One region of the Thermoanaerobacter kivui genome, then DNA from elsewhere that is predicted to be linked to it. Evidence: riboswitches for the same ligand, from Rfam matches in the RefSeq annotation. Region 1 holds a riboswitch; the other holds the start of a gene.
The links. Region 1 has a riboswitch for molybdenum cofactor ahead of TKV_RS09705 (formate--tetrahydrofolate ligase). Riboswitches for the same ligand answer to the same signal wherever they lie in the genome.

Region 1 (12,441 bases):
TAAAGCCTGGTTTGCTCCAGTAAAGATAATATCCACTAAATTCATAACTTAAAACTCTCCCTCCTACTTTTTTATGAAAACCTTTGAGTAATTGTCCCCCACCTTCACCAGGTAGGAGACTTTTTGACTTAAAAACACTACAGTTCCAGATAAGAATCACAATATAGATTCCAACCCTTTATAACTTCTGCTGTTTTAATAACATCCATCAACATCTTATTACAAGGATTTATTATCGCAGAAGTCAAACCACATTGTATTGCCATAGCACAAAACACAGCATCCATTAATCCCCTTAATTCCTTTGGCGCACCATTTGAAACATTACTGAGTCCACCTGTCGTCTTAAGACCCATCTCGGAGATCTGTCTTACAGCATCAAGAACCTCTTGCTGCTTTTCCTGCATTCCCTTTATAACTACAAAGAGAGGATCAAATAAGATATCATCTGGACTCAATCCTACTTGTATTGCCCTATCTAAGATTTCAGTGCAATAAGCCATTCTTTCCTCGTTATCTCTTGGAATTCCCTCTTTAGCACAAAGTCCAATAACCATTGCTCCGTAATTAGCAGCTAACTCAAGATTCCCCATTCTTGAACCAGCATCTGCAGAGTTTATTATTGCTTTACCGGGTGTTGGATCATAAACCTTTAAACCAGCCTCTATCGCCTTTGCATTTGCTGTATCCAAACACAATGGAACATTTGGAAACTCTGATTGCAAAAGCTTTACCACCCATGGCATTATCTCTTCCCCATCCCTATCAGCAGGTCCAATATTTACGTCAATGTAATGAGCACCTGCTTCAATCTGTTCCTTTGCTCTTTCCAAAATAGGTTTTGGATCCCTTTCTTGAAGAGCCTTTCTTATTGGTGGCGCAATAACATGAATTCTCTCACCTATAATCAAAAATCTTGCCATTAAAATACCCCTCCACTTTTTAAATTTTTTTAAGCAACTCTATTAGTATAGTCCTTTAAGAACTTAGGTAACATTTCTGCTTCTTCAGGCCCTACTACTACTTTCCAACCTGGTAGTGCATCTTCGATATCAGGCTTCAACACTGCTACTTTACCAGGTATAAGTATCTCTCTTGTTTTTAGTTTTTCTTCTACACCCATTTCCTTTACAGCGTCGGCAATTGTTTTACCTGAGAACTTACCTGCAGCCCACGCTGTCAAAACCGAAAGACCACCTGCATCTGGTATTAAAAGCCATGCTGGAACTTTTGACCTTTCAATTTCACCAGAGACAATAAAGTAAGTAAGTGCAAAGTCAACTGTTACCAAAAGCGGTGCATTTTCCTCTGCTGGACCTATCTTGTACAATCCTTTTTCAACTCTCATAGGTTTCTGTGGATCTGTAAAGATGTTTTGTCTCAAAGCAAATAGTGGCAAAGCCAATGAGTAATCAATCTCATCAAGAACAATGATTGAACCATATTTCTCAACAAAAAGCGTAGCATATGCAAGTTGCATGAATTTATCACTTGACAAATTGTTTACAAATACAACACTTGGATAACCAAAGACTCTATCCTGAGCAACTAAAGCTGTTCTCCTTATATTCACTATATCATCAAAAAGTTGTTTAGCTTTGTCTGCTTTTGTGCTTAGTATAAGTTCGTTATATCCACCTGAACGGATTTTTGATACAACATCATACAATGCTTCTAAATTATCAGCTTCTACACCCAATAAAAGATTGTTCTCTTTTGCTATGTTAACCATTGCTTCATAGTTTTGTGGATTTGCCCCGTACAAGATTGGGCCTAAATCCTTTACTTCTTCTACTGCAGCTTTTGCAATTTCAGGGTCATCAGTAATTATCATAGGAACAGCAAGTTTACATTCATCTTTAACTTTCTTCAAAAGCTTTAGATACTGATCTTTGTTTTTGCTTTCACATTTCACTGCAGCTACTTCAACAAACATATTCTCGCCAATACGCACATAGTTTACCTTGTTCATATTAGCAATCTTTTGATTGATTTCATCATCAGACATAGTATCCTTTAGCATTACAGCAAAGCGGTTTCTGTTTACAAATGTCTTTTCATGTCTGAAAAGAACAGTTTCACCACCAAGTGTATAAGTCTTATCGCCACTTCCAAACTTAACCGTTTTCATCAATGGTGCCGTAGCCTCTGCCAATTTCATCTTAGCCTCTTCGCTCATATAAGGACACTTTTCAGCTTCTACGCCACCTTGAGCTAACTTCATTGCAAAAGCAAGACAAGTTGGAAATCCACATTCCTTACAATTCTTCTTTGGAAGCATTTTATATATATCCATACCTGTTAAAGCCATCTTAAATATCGCCCCTTTCAGAATTAGTAAAATTAGTTCAACATTGAATTGATAAAGTTTTTCAAAACTTCAACAGAACGTGGATGTCTTAAAATTACACCATTCGAACCAGCTGCTAATACACCAACCGCTCCACAAATCTCCATTGCTATTCCTCTATCTTCTAAACTTCCCCACTCAGGAGCGTCTTCTTCTGTTGCAGTTGATTCCTTTACTTTCCAGCTTTCAAAGGAAATAGGTGAAATTATTGGCATCTGAAGAGTCGTATCGTTCTGATCCAAGGCTGCAAGTTTTATTCTGTCCAGGGTGGTTATAACATATTCATAACCATAACCCACCGCAGATATACCTGGATTCATCATGATCTTTTCTGGTTTAACACCAAGCTGCATCACTAAAATATTCATCTGTTTTGCAAGGTTTAGGTCAACTGAGCTTTCAGCCACTACGATGTTACCATAAGCAAGGCCTACAGCCGCACCTACTTCTTTGTAATTAGCTTCTACTGCTGAAAGAAAAGCATAATTTTTATTTGCAAGGACTTCAGAAATTTTTGTAAAAATCTTACCATTCTTTTCGTTAGATTCACAACCAGCTATCACAAGTGGAACTTCAACACTATCAGCCACTTTCTTAGCTATTTCTGCACATTCCTCTGGAGTTCTATCCTTTACATCAGGATTTGCTCCCACAAATCTTAAAACTATAAAATCTGGATTGTAATTTTTTACATAGAACTGTGCCCATGCAGCAGGATCCTCTGCTACATCTTTAATAAGATTCATTAGCCCCTCAGGCCAACCTGTCGGAGCTACGTCCCAGACTTCCATACCAATTCTTGGGGGATTTCCTGTATCGCCGTCAAAAGTGTAAAAAGGAAGTACTGATTCACCTCCAATCTTTAAATCCTTACCCATTACCACTTCTTTTATTTGGCCTTTGAATGTTTGTCGTGGTTTTTGATAAGCCATTTTTTTCGCCTCCATCTACTATTTTTTTGTTGTTATTCTTGGAAGTAAAATTTTATCTAAAATATCTCTATAGGCTTTAACCGCTGCATTATCTTTTGGTAAATTTAGCAGCGGAATGCCAGCATTATCATATTCATAGATGCCATTATCAAGAGGAACAAAGCCTGCAAAAGGAATGTTATAACTTTTTATATATTCTAAAAGCTCTTCACTCATTCCTTCCTTGGGGACTCTGTTGACTATAAGGAAGAGCTCTTTTACATCAAGCTTCAATTCCTCTATCAGTGTCTTTACTCGATATGCAGCATCTATCCCTCTTTTAGAACATTCACTGACAGCAAACATCAAATCAACTTTTTTAGTAGTTCTTCTTGAAAGGTGCTCAAGCCCAGCTTCATTGTCGACTACTAAAAACGAATAAGAATCTGACAGTTTGTCAGTTACTTCTCTTAAAACTCCATTTACAAAACAATAACATCCTAGCCCCTCAGGCCTTCCCATTACAAGCAAGTCATAACCATTGCCTTCGACAATAGCCTGCTGCACCATGAAATTCAAATAATCAGCCTTTGTCATTCCCGCAGGAAGTTTTTCATCATCTCTAACTTCCTCTCTGATTTGACCCAAAGTAAATTCCACATCTAAACCTAAAACATTATTCAAATTTGAATTCGGATCTGCATCAACCGCAAGAACCGGACCCAATTTCTTTTCTACCAAATAATCAATTGTAAAACCAGCAAGAGTAGTCTTACCTGTTCCACCTTTTCCTGCTAATGCAATAACATATACCATTTTTTTCACTCCACTTTATACATTGTGTATCGACTGCCCATGTATATCATGAATTGCTTCCATGACAGCCTCACTAAACGTAGGATGAGAATGTACAACTTCTGCTACTTCAGATACTTTCAAACCACACGTTATAGCCACGGCAATTTCATGCACAAGGTCCGTCGCATTAGGTCCTATAATATGAGCACCTAAGATTTTGTCGTTATCTTGATCCGCAACAATTTTCACAAAACCATCTAATTTCCCTGAGGCCTGTCCTTTACCAAGACCCCTGAAATAAAACCTTCCTATGCTAATATTGTATCCCTTTTGCAAAGCTTGTTCTTCAGTTAAGCCTACAGCACCTATTTCGGGCTCAGTGAAAATTGTATGCGGTACAGCCGTATAATCCATAATGCTTTCTTTGCCCATTATATTCTCTACTGCACAAATACCTTCAAAAGAAGCCACATGAGCTAATTGAATACTTGGGATTACATCACCGATGGCATATATACCATCTACATTTGTTTGCATCTTTTCATTGACTACTATTCTACCTTTTTCGGTATTTACTCCCACTCTTTCTAACCCTATTTCTTCAATATTTGCTTTTCTTCCAACAGCAACAAGCATTACTTCGGCTTTTATGATTTTACCATCTTCTAAAGAGACTTCTACCTCGTTTTCATTAATTTTGACTTCCGTTATCTTTGACTTGGTATAAAGTTTAATTTTCTTCTTCTTAAAAATTTTCTCTATTTCTTTGCTTATCTCAAAATCCTCTGTACTTAATGCTCGATCCAACATCTCAACTAGTGTAACGTCAGTACCAAGCCCCTTATAAAACATCGCAAATTCGCAACCAATAACCCCTGCTCCCACTATTAGTATGCTCTTAGGAATATATCTTAAATCTAAAATCTCATCACTTGTCAACACCCTTTTTTCATCAAAAGGGAAAAGAGGAATCCGCCTTGGTGATGAACCCGTTGCAATAATTATTGCATCAGATTTAATTCTCTCTTCTGCTCCATTTTCTTTTATGACTTTAACTTCTCTATTGTTAAGAATTTCACCTTTTCCTTTTATTATTTTAACACCATTTTTATTAAATAGCAAGTCTATTCCTTTATTTAATCTTTCAATAATCTTATTTTTTCGTTCAATTATTGCGTCAATATCTGCTTTGATTTCTCCTTCTAAAATTATCCCATAAGATTTTGCTTTTTTTATTATTTCCAAAACCTCACTTGAAGAAAGAAGAGCCTTGGTGGGAATGCACCCTTTATTCAGGCATGTCCCACCTAATTTATCCTTTTCTATTACTGTTACATCTGCACCGAGCTTTGCAGCTTTTATACCCGCTACATATCCTCCTGGACCTGCACCTATAATTGTAATTCTCTTTTTAGACATTCATATCGTCCTTCCTTACAAATTGCACATGTCAAGTAGAATTGGAACATTCTCTTCTGCACCAATAGCCATTATATGAACACCATCACACAGTTTTTCTTCTTTCACTTGGTTTATGAACTCTGCTGCAATTTTCAAACCTTCTTTAACCTTATTTTCTGCACCTTTTAATCTCTCTATAAGAGCATCAGGAACATGTATACCAGGAACATTTTTGTTCATGTAATTTGCCATTCCAGGTGACTTTAGTGGTATTACACCTACCAATACCTTTGCATTTAAATCTTTAGTAGCTTCCCTAAATTTTCTTAAAACCTCTATATCATATACCGCCTGAGTCTGAAAGAATTTTGCTCCAGCCTGCATCTTCTTTTTCATCTTTATTATTTGTGCCTCTAAAGGATCAAACAAAGGAGTTACGCTTGCGCCAAGGAAAAATTCAGGTGCTTTATTAAGCTGATTACCTGCCCAATCTTGACCTTCCATTAATTTGCTGGCAATCATTAATATATTAACCGAATCACAATCATAAACTGGCTTTGCCCCTGGCTGATCTCCAAACATAGGATGATCTCCCGTTAATGCAAGAACATTTTTTATTCCTAAAGCACCAGCTGCCAACAACTCACCTTGAATTGCTATTCTATTTCTGTCTCTACCGGTTATTTGCATTATAGGTTCCAAACCTTCTTCTAACAAGATCACTGCTGCACCTAAGGAAGAAACTCTTACAACTGCACTTTGAAAGTCTGTGACGTTAACGCCAGCAACTCTTCCTTTTACTGCCTTTGCGCATTCTTTAAAATGAGTCATATCTATGCCCTTTGGTGGGGCCATTTCAGCAGTTACAACAAATTCACCAGATTTCAACTTTTCTTCAAGAAGTCCCATGATCATTCCTCCTACTTACTTTTTTACAACAATTTTTCTTGGATTATAAGCTTTGCTATGATCTTTGGGTGGTTTTAACTCAAGCATTTTATCTAATTTTCCTAATTTTTCAAGTCTCTCGTAAATCAATACCCAAGCACAATCATTTTCAGGATTTACCTCGCATTTTCCGTTTTTAGAACCTCCACATGGCCCATTCATCAAGCCCTTTGCACATTTTGTTATTGGGCATATACCAGCTGTCCAGCCAAGTTCACATTGCCCACATGCTTTACAAGCCTCAACAAAATGTCCTACTCTTTCTATCTCTCCTATAAACATAGTATTATTGGCTGGAAAGACAGGTTTGTCATCCACTACAGCTGCCACTGTTTGTGCACCATCACCACAAGCCATGCATAAAATCGCATCAGCTGCATCTACAGCTTCCTTTTGCTTTTTTAATGTAGCACGAACCTGTAATTTGTTACATGAAGGATCAAGAATTGCATATCCCGTGACAGTTTTCCCTTCTTTTTCGAGCTTTTCTTTCATTTCTAAAACCTGAGCTTCACCACCAGTGAAACATGATGTAGCACATAGCGAGCAACCAGTAATGAATATACTTTGAGAATCTTTAAGCATTTCAAGTATTTCTTCAAAAGGTTTATGTTCTGTAATGACCATCTTAAAAACCCCCTATAAGCTTTTTTGTTGCTTTAAAGCCTTAATAACATGTTTTGCTAAAACTGTAGTTGTAACCGAACCAACTCCTCCTGGAACAGGAGTAATCATAGCTACTTTATCTTTAACATCATCGAAATCTACATCACCGCATAATTTACCATTTTCATCTACATTTATTCCAACATCGATTACAACTGCACCTTCTCCTACCATATCCTTCTTTACCATCTTTGCTTTCCCTACAGCTGCAATCAGGATTTCTGCTCTCTTTGTTTCTTCAGCAAGATCTTTTGTTTTAGAATGGCAAATTGTAACTGTAGCGTTTCTTTGCAACAGCATCATTGCAAGAGGTCTTCCTACTACCATGCTTCTTCCTACAACTGCTACTTTTTTGCCTGCTGGATCAATTTTGAAATGGTCAAGTATTTCTATAACAGCTTGTGGAGTACATGGAGGAAAACCTTCCTTTTCACCAGCCATAACCTTTGCAACATTGATAGGGCTAAAACAGTCTAAGTCTTTTTCTGGAGAAATTTCATACTTTACTCTGTCCTCAGATATTTGTGAAGGTAATGGCCTCATTATTAACATTCCATTAACACTTTCATCATTATTAAGCTCATGAATCTTTTTGATAAATTCCTGTTCAGAAATATCTCCAGGCAACTCAAGAACACTAGCTTCTATTCCAATTTCACTACATCTCTTTAATGCACCTTTTATATAAGCAACCGAGTCTGGTCTATCCCCAACTATCACGATCTTTAAACATGGGGTATAACCCTTTCCTTTTAACTCAGAAACTTCTTTTATCAAGCTCTCCTTTAGTGCTTCAGCTACTTCTTTACCAGATAATATAACAGACATCAGGTTCCAGCCTCCTTTTAAAAATATTTAAAAGCATATAGATTTAGCCTTTTAATTTTTCCATCACTATCTTATAAGCCTCATCAGCCAACTTCTCAGCTTCTCTACACATTTTCTCTGTATACTCATTTGTTTTCTTAACAAATTCCTCATCTTTAATACCATTAAGATTGATTATTACATTTAAGTACCCACTCAACACAGCCGCTTTCAAAATCAAAGCTCCTACTCCTACATCGCTTATAGCAAGCTTTGAACCTATTTCTGCAAGCCTACGTTGGAGTTTTAAAGCCTCTAAGGACTTTTCCATTATCTTTATTGGTACCTGACAAGCATTTTTTAAAGCATTATTCAAAGCTTCTTCTTTTTTCCTTTTTTCTTCATCAGTATTCTTCGGCAATTTGTACGCTTTAGCAACTTCACTAAAAACCTGAGCATCTTCATCAATAAGAGAAAGCAATTCTTCTTGCAATTTCTTCTCTTCTTCTAATATCTTAATAATTTCTTGTTCAACATCTTTATATTTTTCCTTGCCCACGGTCAAATTACCTACCATACTACCAAGTGCATTACCTATTGCCCCAGCTAATGCAGCAGCACCACCACCACCAGGTACAGGCTCTTTTGAGGCAAGTACCTCAATAAACTCTCTTATGTTTTTTTCAACAAGCATTTTTGACCTCCTCGCTTCAACGTATTTTTAGCAACCTCCAAATTTATACGCGCAGCAAAATGCATAATTGAATCACCAAAATCTTCATCTATATCATGGGAAGCTAAACAAGCATAAGCATGCCACAATTTATTAGCCTCGTCCACTGCCTCTTCTCCTATCTTCTTCCCGATAAGACCATGTGCCACATAATAGGTAGCACCACACGGTGCCGAGCGAATTACATCAACTTTTGTTATATAACCTTCATCATCAACATAAACTTTATATTCAGGTCTTCCCAATTTAAACTCTTTAAGAAAGTTATTAATAAAATCAGAGTCTGTTTTTTTAAGCGAACAAAAAGGTTTTGGGAAAACATAATCTATGCCATACTTTTTACATATGTCTTTAAGAGTTTTCTCTAAATATTTATCAATCCATTTTGGGTCTTCTTTAGGGGCTATGAGCACTTTGCATCCTACCTCGGCTGCCATCTTCAAAAGTTGAGGAAAAATATCAGGATGTATTCCTGCAGCGATTAATATATTATGTTCTGGAAGTTTCTCAGGTAAATAGCAAGCAGGGTTATCAATAATCTCTGGCAAGATCGCTGGAAAAAGTACAACTCCTGCTATATTTTCTGTAAAATCCTTTACCTGTTTCTTTTTAAAGTCTATCCACTTCCATGAGATTTGCCCATTTCCCATTTTATTAAATGTCAAATTGGGCAAAAGCTTTCGCAACACATATTCCCCACTAAACCTCGTATAAAAGAGAGGAGGGCAGCCGGGTGTATCTTCCCCAGCTGCTAAAAGCAATCTATAATCACTCAATCTTATACCCCCAAAACTCATCAGATTAGAACAGTCCAGTAATTCTGCCAGTTTCATCTACATCTATATTCTCAGCAGCTGGCTTCTTTGGCAATCCTGGCATGGTCATAATTTCACCAGTTAATACTACAACAAAACCTGCTCCTGCAGAAATCTTTACATTCCTTACTGTTATCTTGAAATTGGTAGGTCTGCCTAACAAAGATGGATTGTCGCTCAATGAATACTGAGTTTTTGCCATACAGATTGGAAGCTTGCCATATCCTAAGTTTTCAAGATTCTCAATTTCCTTGTTTGCCGCTGGTATGTAGTCAACACCATCAGCTCCATATATCTCTCTCGCAATTGTCTCAATCTTCTCTTTTAGGCTCATCTCCAAAGGATAAAGTGGAGCATACTCATTCTTTCCTTCCTCAATCAATCTTAGAACCTCTTTTGCAAGCTCAATTCCACCTTCTCCACCTTTTGCCCAAACCTCAGAAAGAACAACGTTTACTCCCAAAGCCTTGCATTCTTCGCTCACAAGCTTCAATTCAGCTTCTGTGTCTGTCGGGAATCTATTTAATGCAACTACTGCTGGAAGTTTGAATTTCTGTGTGATATTCTCGACATGCTTTAATAGATTAGAAATACCCTTCTTCAACGCATCTAAGTTCTCTTCATTCAAGTTCGCCTTTGGCACTCCGCCATTGTATTTCAAAGCCCTTACTGTAGCCACAATCACTACTGCATCTGGCTTTAAGCCTGCATATCGGCATTTGATATCTAAGAACTTCTCAGCACCCAAATCTGCACCAAACCCTGCTTCGGTTATCACATAATCAGCAAGCTTCAAAGCAAGTTTGGTTGCTATCACGCTGTTACAACCATGAGCTATATTCGCAAATGGTCCACCATGCACAAATGCAGGCGTATGTTCAAGTGTTTGAACCAAGTTGGGCTTCAATGCCTCTTTCAACAAAGCTGTCATAGCACCCTGAGCTTTCAAATCTCCAGCCGTTACAGGTTTGCCATCATAAGTGTATGCTACAATTATCCTTGCCAATCTTTCTTTTAAATCTTTCAAATCATTTGCAAGACAAAAAACTGCCATTACCTCTGAAGCAACTGTAATATCAAAACCATCCTCTCTTGGAACACCGTTAGCTTTTCCACCTAAACCGTCAACAACAAATCTCAATTGTCTGTCGTTCATATCCACGCAACGTCTCCAGATGATGCGACGTGGATCAATACCAAGCTCATTACCTTGATGGATGTGATTATCAAGCATTGCTGCAAGCAGGTTATTAGCTGCACCAATTGCATGGAAATCTCCTGTGAAATGCAAATTTATATCCTCCATTGGAACAACCTGCGCATATCCGCCACCTGCTGCTCCACCTTTAACACCAAAGACAGGACCTAGGGAAGGCTCTCTTAAACATATCATTGTCTTTTTACCCAACTTTGATAACGCATCGCCTAAACCAACAGTTGTTGTTGTTTTCCCTTCACCTGCCGGGGTAGGATTGATTGCTGTAACCAATATCAATTTGCCATCTTTTTTGTCCTTTAGCTTGCTCATCAAACTGTAATCTACTTTTGCTTTGTACTTTCCGTAATATTCAATGTCATCCTCTGTCAACCCAATTTTCTCTGCGATGTTCTTGATTGGTTCCAACTTTGCCTCTTGAGCAATCTCAATATCGCTCTTAAATGCCATCTTTCTCCACTCCTTTTTGTTTATTTAATTTTTAAAACCATTTTAAAAAAGACAGACAATATTTGTTGGAAAATCACCTCCTTCTCCTTTAACAGAAAAATCCATACATTGGTGGTCTAATCTTAAAAATATCATCTCTTGAGGTTGAATTATCACCCAATCTTTTTATATAATACCACCCCCTCGCATTAAATGGTATCCTAAAGTCAGAAAAACTACATTGAATAGTAAAACCTTTTATATCCTTGAAATGTGACAACCCTTGCACTTCTTCTAAATGTGGTAGGATTTTTCATACTTTAGATTATAGAGCCAATACTATTACGGTCCTTATTGCCATACCTATAGCGTATTTCACCGCCAAGTTACCGCCCATGGTGGGCACACTACAAAAAACGCCTTTCAGAGAAGGCACTACATCGTTTTCACAAAATAAGAATCGACTTCTCTACCGCCTTCTTGCTTTGCATAAGTGCGCATGCATTGTCTCTCCTTCCCAACACGGGAAACAAGATGTTTCCATCAATACCCTATCGGCCTTTATCTCATAATAGGGCTTTTCACCCTTTAGACATAAAGGCTCGAAGAGTTATTGTGTTGTTAATCTTCCTTATTGATAATTTTATGTCAATTAATTGGCTTTGTCAAGTAATTTTAGATACATGCAAAAAAGTAAGATTTTTTAAAAAACAAATATAAAGCTTAAATAGAAATTTAAAATTCCAAATTGAGTATCTCATCTTTAACAGACTTACATTTTTCGATGAGAATGTTGCATTCTTTTAAGGTATAACATGAGTAGACAGATAGTGCTGATAGATTTGTTCCTTTAGCGTTATTTTTATTTTTCAGCCTTCAGATATACCCACCAATAAACCGTCCCAACAAATAAACCAGCACCGACTATATTTCCCAAGGTCACAGGTATTAGGTTATTTACAAGGAAACTTTCCCATGTAGCTTTTAATAAAGGTGCATGTGCTGCAATTCCTTGAGCACTTTTAGCAAAGGCAATATACGCAGGGTCATTTCCAGCATAGATACCTAATGGAATAAAAAACATATTGGCTACAGAGTGCTCAAATCCAATGGCAACAAAGGCCATTATCGGCCACCATATAGCAAAAATCTTGCCCACAATATCTTCGGCAGCAAAGGCCATCCAAACAGCCAAGGCAACCAGCCAGTTACACCCAACTGCTCGCCAAAAAGCAACCCACCAAGGCATAGAGGTTTTTGCATTAGCAATCTTAACTACAAATGCCGCCCATGGCATAGAAGTTACAACATCACCTGTTTTAACAGGTTCTAAAATCAAACCAGTAAAATATGACAAAACATAAGCA
Region 2 (6,029 bases), 100 kb from region 1:
CCACTATCCTGCGTGCTTGTTGTTGTCACCAAAATTACATCTCGATTACCTGGGGAAATCTTCTCTGAAGTTTTAGAACCTGTACAACCGTTCAGAGAAAACAAACTAAACAACAAAATAGAATATAAAAGGATCATCAAAAACTTCTTTGATATTCTTGCCATGGTATTCATCCTCTTTCATCACTATTAGTTTTTGTTTAAACCTTACCCATTAAAACTGGAAAGATTCCATTCTTTAGCTTTTACCATTGAAATTAGTCCCTAACAAAGGTACAAAAAAATGCCTTCCGGAGAAGGCACTGCATCGTTTTCGCAAAGCAAGGACACAATTTTACCTTACGCATTCTTGCTTTGCATAAATGCAAATGCATTGCCTCTCCTTTCCAACACGGGAGGCATTGATGTTTCCATCAATACCCTATCGGCCTTTATCTCATAGGGCTCTTCGCCCCTTAGACATAAAGGCTCGGAGAGTTATTCTCCTTACTTTAATAATTTTTTTATCTCGATTAATTAGCTTCGTCAAGCGATCTTAGATACATAATTTTTGCCCACCCCAACATTATTTATAGTAAGAACGCCAGCATTGGTTAAAAAGACTAATAACACTTCACATTACTCTTCCTGTCATAAGATCCTTAAGTCTGTCGTAATTATCCTGAACTAATAATTTCAATTCATCTATGCGTTTATGGGTGTATTATTCACTTATTTTTTATGATTAGCTCAACCTTCTCAATTTTATGGTTTTCCATGCCAAGTGCATCGATCATACCAAGAACTGTTTTTGATATAAATTCCTGTACAAATGGATTCATAGGTACCGGGTGACCATTTATTCTCAGAAGAGCCCTTTTTGGCTGGCTCTTACAGTTTATATCATCGGCAGCTCCCTGGACCTTTGCCATTGCAAAGTCCCTGCATGATTCAAAACCACACTTTTTACAGTTAAGCCCCTGCAGCAAACAGTAACTTCTGTTCTTTATGACTTCAATGAGTTCATCCAATTCTTCCTCCTTAAGGGAGAATGGATCCACCTTTCTTATTGTGAATTCATTTTCAGTGGAAGTAGAAATGTTTGCATAAGGCATTCCTTTAAAACCCTCGATAACCAGGAAATCGAAATCCCCAAGAAGCTGGATAGTACCTACAAGTTCATCAAGCACCATTTTCCTACCAAGAAGAAAAAAGGTTTCTTCTCCACTACCGACTACAAGCTCTACCCCTGCTTCTTTGTGTTTACCAGTGTCTTTATCTGCAAAATCAAAGCCTGTATGGGTATGTTTCAGGGTGGCAACCCTGTACCCCTCATCCACTAATTTTCTAACAATTTTTGTTACAAGAGTGGTTTTACCTGTATCTTTTGTTCCTATAACACCTATTATCTTCAATTTTAATACCTCCTAGGGTATTGGCAGTTTGTCACATATGCCCCCTATTTAAGGGCTATCAAGCCTTACAACATTTGATACCAAAAGATTTGAGAAAAAAGAAAGATTCCCTCCCCTTAAACATTCAGAAAAAATACCCACCACAACTATTGACAAAGAACCTTCATAAAAAAACTCCTTTCGTTTTAGTATGCGAAAGGAGAATAGCAGCCTTCCTATTCTCCTTTCCAGGCGGGAGGCAGAGCCGTTTCCAGCACTACCCTAACGGTCTATAATCCATAGCTTTTTGCCTTAGGATTAAAGACTCGGAGAATAATTAATGAAATATTAAATTTGTCTAAAATTATTTTAACACAACTTTGTCATAAAACAATATGTATTTAATAAAAAGTATAGTGTATTCCCATTTCCCAATACAGGAATATTATGCATCTTCTCTTCTATCTTCAATTCGTAATTTGAATAGCATGCATTTTGTTATGCTATACTTTAGCTAGGATCAAATCTAGGCACTTCCTCACTTCTGTGCCGCAGATGCATACAATTGAATAAACTCCAGAAAGCTGAAAATGGCTAAGTACTGCCCCGAATATATAATCACCAATTTTGGCTTATTCTCTACATATTTCTTGAGTGCAATAGGCAGGGTTTCCCCTGTATATTTCCTTCCTTCCTCTATATTTTTGTATAATTGGAAGAATAAATAGCCTATCAGCACCATAACCCCATGGAACGCAATGAAATTGTATTTTGTACTCTTTGAAATCCTCTATTCGCAAAAATCCTTTATTTGTCGGAAATCTTCTTCCATTTCAGGCCTTAATTCATAGATGCTTATAATCTGTTTTGCGGTTTTATCAAGGTCTGTAGTAATAAATACAGAGTATTCGTCTGTCTTTTTATCATGTACTACACAACCATTGATTTCTACATCATTATCAGGCTCGGTACTTCTACAGTGACAGCCTAATGATTTACAAAGCTGCTCTTGTACGTATCTGTTGTAAGACTGTATGAATTCTTCGGCTTGTATACTTTTCCATTTTCAGTATTATGGCGTCTATTAAATTCGGAAAGCTTATATCGGCTGCATCAATATTTCCTTTCCTGATAGCTTCAAGTACTTTTTCTTTATCTTTTTTGCTTATCTGTATTATACTCTTTTTATCGGCATAATATCCTTATTTCTTAAATTACGAATTGAAGAAATATGTATAATTGCCTTGACATAATGAAAAAATAGAATTAGTTTATTACTCTTTACTCGGAAACTGTTAATAAAATAACAATATGAGGAGGATTTAAGGTGAGTGAATTTAAGTTTGAAAAACTTCTAGAACCAATTCAAATTAGGTCAATGAAACTAAGAAATAGAATTGTCATGCCTCCTATGGTTACAAATTACGCTGCTGATGATGGTGCAGTTACCGACCGCTTAAAAGTTTATCATCAGACTAGAGCAAAAGGCGGAGTTGGATTAATTATTGTTGAAGCTTCGTATGTTCATCCAAGTGGTAAAGGTTTTAAAAATGAAGTTGGTATTTACAAGGATGAATTAATTCCTGGACTAAGAGAATTAACTGAAGCAGTGCATAAATATGGAGCAAAAATTGCTATTCAGCTTTATCATGGAGGAAGACAAACCACTTCAAAAGTTACAGGAATGCAGATAGTAGCTCCTTCACCTATTCCTTGTCCAGTTAAACAAGAAATGCCAAAAGAATTATCAGTAGAAGAAATCAAAGAGTTAATAAAAGCATTTGGACAAGCTGCGAGACGTGCTAAAGAAGCAGGGTTTGATGCTGTCGAAATTCATGGTGCTCATGGTTATTTGCTCAATCAATTCTTATCACCTTATAGCAATAAGCGAACCGATGAATATGGCGGAAGTTTTGAAAACAGAATGAGATTCCCATTGGAAGTTGTCAGAAGAGTAAGAAAAGAAGTTGGGACGGATTTCCCTATTATATATCGCATGAGTGCTGAAGAATATGTTCCTGGAGGACTTACGATTGAAGATACTAAGATATTTGCTCAGAAGTTAATAGAAGAAGGAATCAATGCTCTGCATATTTCAGGTGGAGTATATGAATCTTCAGCAATGATTATCCAGCCTGCAGCTATACCTCAGGGTTGTTTTGTAGAAAACGCAGCTGCTATAAAGAAAGCAATTAATAGCAAAGTACCTGTAATTGTTGTTGGTCGAATCAAAGATCCTATTATGGCAGAGCAAATCATCCGTGAGGGCAAAGCTGATCTAGTATCAATGGGAAGAGCTTTACTAGCAGACCCAGAGTTGCCCAGAAAAGTTTCTGAAGGCAAGATTCAAGAAATAAGAAAATGCATTGGGTGTAATCAGGGTTGTATTGATCGTCTGTTCCAGGATATTGATATTGGTTGCATAGCCAATGCATTAACTGGACATGAAACAGAATTTGACATGGAAAGTTCAGCAAAGACAAGAAAGAAAGTATTTATAATCGGTGGTGGCCCTGGCGGGTTAGAAGCAGCTAGAGTAGCAGCTTTGCGTGGCCATGAGGTAATTCTTTATGAAAAACAACCAGAATTAGGTGGACAAATGCGAATTGCTGCTGTACCACCTCATAAAGGAGAAATAAATGATCTGGCTGATTATCTCATCAATCAAGTAGAAAAATCTGGTATTACGATTGTAAAAGGCAAAGAAGCAGATTTAAACACAATTCATGAGATTAAACCCGATGTGGTTATATTAGCAACAGGGTCTGAACCAATAATTCCTGAAATTCCTGGAATCAATCAGAAAAATGTTGTTACGGCCCATGATGTTTTAAAAGGGACAGTTATTGTTGGTAAAAAAGTAGCTGTCATTGGTGGTGGGTTAGTAGGTTGTGAAACTGCAGAATTCTTGACTGATCAAGGTAAAGAAGTAACAGTAATAGAGATGTTGGATGATATAGCAATAGATGTTGGAAGCTTGGTAAGAACTCTATTACTAAATCGCATGGCCGAGAAGAAGATTAAAGTATTGACAAAGAGCAAAGTTAAAGAAATATCAGGAGATAAAGTAACTATAGAAACAGTAAATGGGAACCAAGAATTAAGTGGTATAGACACTATCGTAATAGCAGTTGGTTCTAAACCCAAGAATGATTTATTAAAGTTAATTGAAAAAGAAGGTATACCTGTTTACGCTATTGGGGATTGCGTCAAAGCTAGAAAGTTTATGGATGCTATTCATGAAGGTTTCCGTTACGCTTACAGTTTATAGTTTAAAATACAAACGAGGAGGCTATCCAAAAAGTATTTTTGGTAGTCCCCTCTTTTCGCTGTATATAAGCAATAATCAACTTACACACTGTAAATATATTATTTAATTTTAATTATTAGCATATTAATAGTCGGTAACATGAGTACTACACAAGAAACTTAAAGTGCAATAATATAAAAAACAGAAGTACAAAAGACCCCTAAAACAACCCCTATTATTCCCTTACATCTCTATATTTTTACATTTTATTTTAAATTTAGTTGTGTTTATAGCCCATTATAATATACACTTCTTCATTGTCAATAGTTATAGTTGGTTCAATGTTAGCCTTTACAAGATAATCTTTCATAGTATCAACATCTGGTAAAAAATCAGCTGAAACTGGTGAAGGTAAGTTTTTATGAAGATTATTGATGGTATTTCTGCCTTGAGAATGACAGATAACAAGTTTTCCATCATTTTTCAATAGGTTTGCTATTTTAGCAATTACAACTCTTTTGTCTTCAAAATGTGGAAATACAGAATAACAAATTGCAATATCAAAATATTCATAGAGCAATGAAACTTCTATTATATCAGCACATATAAACTTTACGTTTTCATATTTATGCTTTCTGTAAGCTTGTTCAATCATCTTCTCAGAAAAATCCACTGCTACTACTTCACCTTTATCGCCGATATATGGTAGAATATATGGTATTAAAACACCAGTTCCCGTCCCAACATCAAGAACTTTATCCCCTTTTTGGGGATTGATTTTTTGCATTATATACTGTAATTTAGCTGGTTCATGATAACAAATCTCATCCCATTTTTCTGCCATCATATTAAAGTAATCTTTTTTGTTCATATTCACAAGTCACCTCAGTTAATTTCTCTCTATATGAGTTTATATCTTTCTAACATCATTATCAAGATAGGTATTAATAGCACCTCCAATCTACAAAGTTAAACTTTTTTTACAAGAATTATACCACACACTCCCTTGAATTTCAAGGAAAACTCTATACACATAAATCTGCAAAACCTCATGAAATAGCAGCAAATAACTCTAAATCAAAAAAAGCAGGGAATTCAAGCCCCTGCCCCTAAATTAAGATCTTTGACTACATCATTCACAAATTGTTCAAGTTGCATAATTTCACTACTTATCTCTTCACCTTTAGCGGTTAACTCTTCTATTATTGCACTTTCGTTAGTTATAGCTGCATTTATATCCTCTATCAAGCGTAAATTTGAATTTATCTCTTTTGGAATACTCCTCATAAGTTCTACTACGCTGTTAATTTCCTTTTCTAATGTTTTCATATTACTTTTTATAGTTTCAGCTAATTTCCTTATCTCACTTGCTATAACATTGAAACCTGCAGTAGTATCCGTCTTTGC

Region 2: it holds a riboswitch for molybdenum cofactor, as region 1 does, so the genes downstream of both, mobB (molybdopterin-guanine dinucleotide biosynthesis protein B) here and TKV_RS09705 (formate--tetrahydrofolate ligase) in region 1, are expected to answer to the same signal.

Annotation. Positions count from the first base shown of each region.
Region 1 is NZ_CP009170.1:1,907,805-1,920,245, forward strand. Features, by position in the region: gene acsB (acetyl-CoA decarbonylase/synthase complex subunit alpha/beta) at 1-45, opposite strand, end outside; gene acsE (carbon monoxide dehydrogenase/acetyl-CoA synthase methytransferase subunit) at 138-923, opposite strand; gene acsC (acetyl-CoA decarbonylase/synthase complex subunit gamma) at 953-2,311, opposite strand; gene acsD (acetyl-CoA decarbonylase/synthase complex subunit delta) at 2,344-3,282, opposite strand; gene TKV_RS09670 (ATP-binding protein) at 3,301-4,077, opposite strand; gene lpdA (dihydrolipoyl dehydrogenase) at 4,093-5,478, opposite strand; gene TKV_RS09680 (methylenetetrahydrofolate reductase) at 5,494-6,369, opposite strand; gene TKV_RS09685 (methylenetetrahydrofolate reductase C-terminal domain-containing protein) at 6,385-7,035, opposite strand; gene TKV_RS09690 (bifunctional 5,10-methylenetetrahydrofolate dehydrogenase/5,10-methenyltetrahydrofolate cyclohydrolase) at 7,048-7,902, opposite strand; gene TKV_RS09695 (cyclodeaminase/cyclohydrolase family protein) at 7,946-8,575, opposite strand; gene TKV_RS09700 (DUF166 domain-containing protein) at 8,554-9,390, opposite strand; gene TKV_RS09705 (formate--tetrahydrofolate ligase) at 9,416-11,095, opposite strand; molybdenum cofactor riboswitch at 11,569-11,694, opposite strand; gene TKV_RS09710 (formate/nitrite transporter family protein) at 11,937-12,441, opposite strand, start outside.
Region 2 is NZ_CP009170.1:1,810,709-1,816,737, forward strand. Features, by position in the region: gene TKV_RS09100 (substrate-binding domain-containing protein) at 1-164, opposite strand, end outside; molybdenum cofactor riboswitch at 363-486, opposite strand; gene mobB (molybdopterin-guanine dinucleotide biosynthesis protein B) at 707-1,393, opposite strand; molybdenum cofactor riboswitch at 1,598-1,716, opposite strand; gene TKV_RS09115 (oxidoreductase) at 2,700-4,643, shown strand; gene TKV_RS09120 (class I SAM-dependent DNA methyltransferase) at 4,900-5,493, opposite strand; gene TKV_RS09125 ([Fe-Fe] hydrogenase large subunit C-terminal domain-containing protein) at 5,718-6,029, opposite strand, start outside.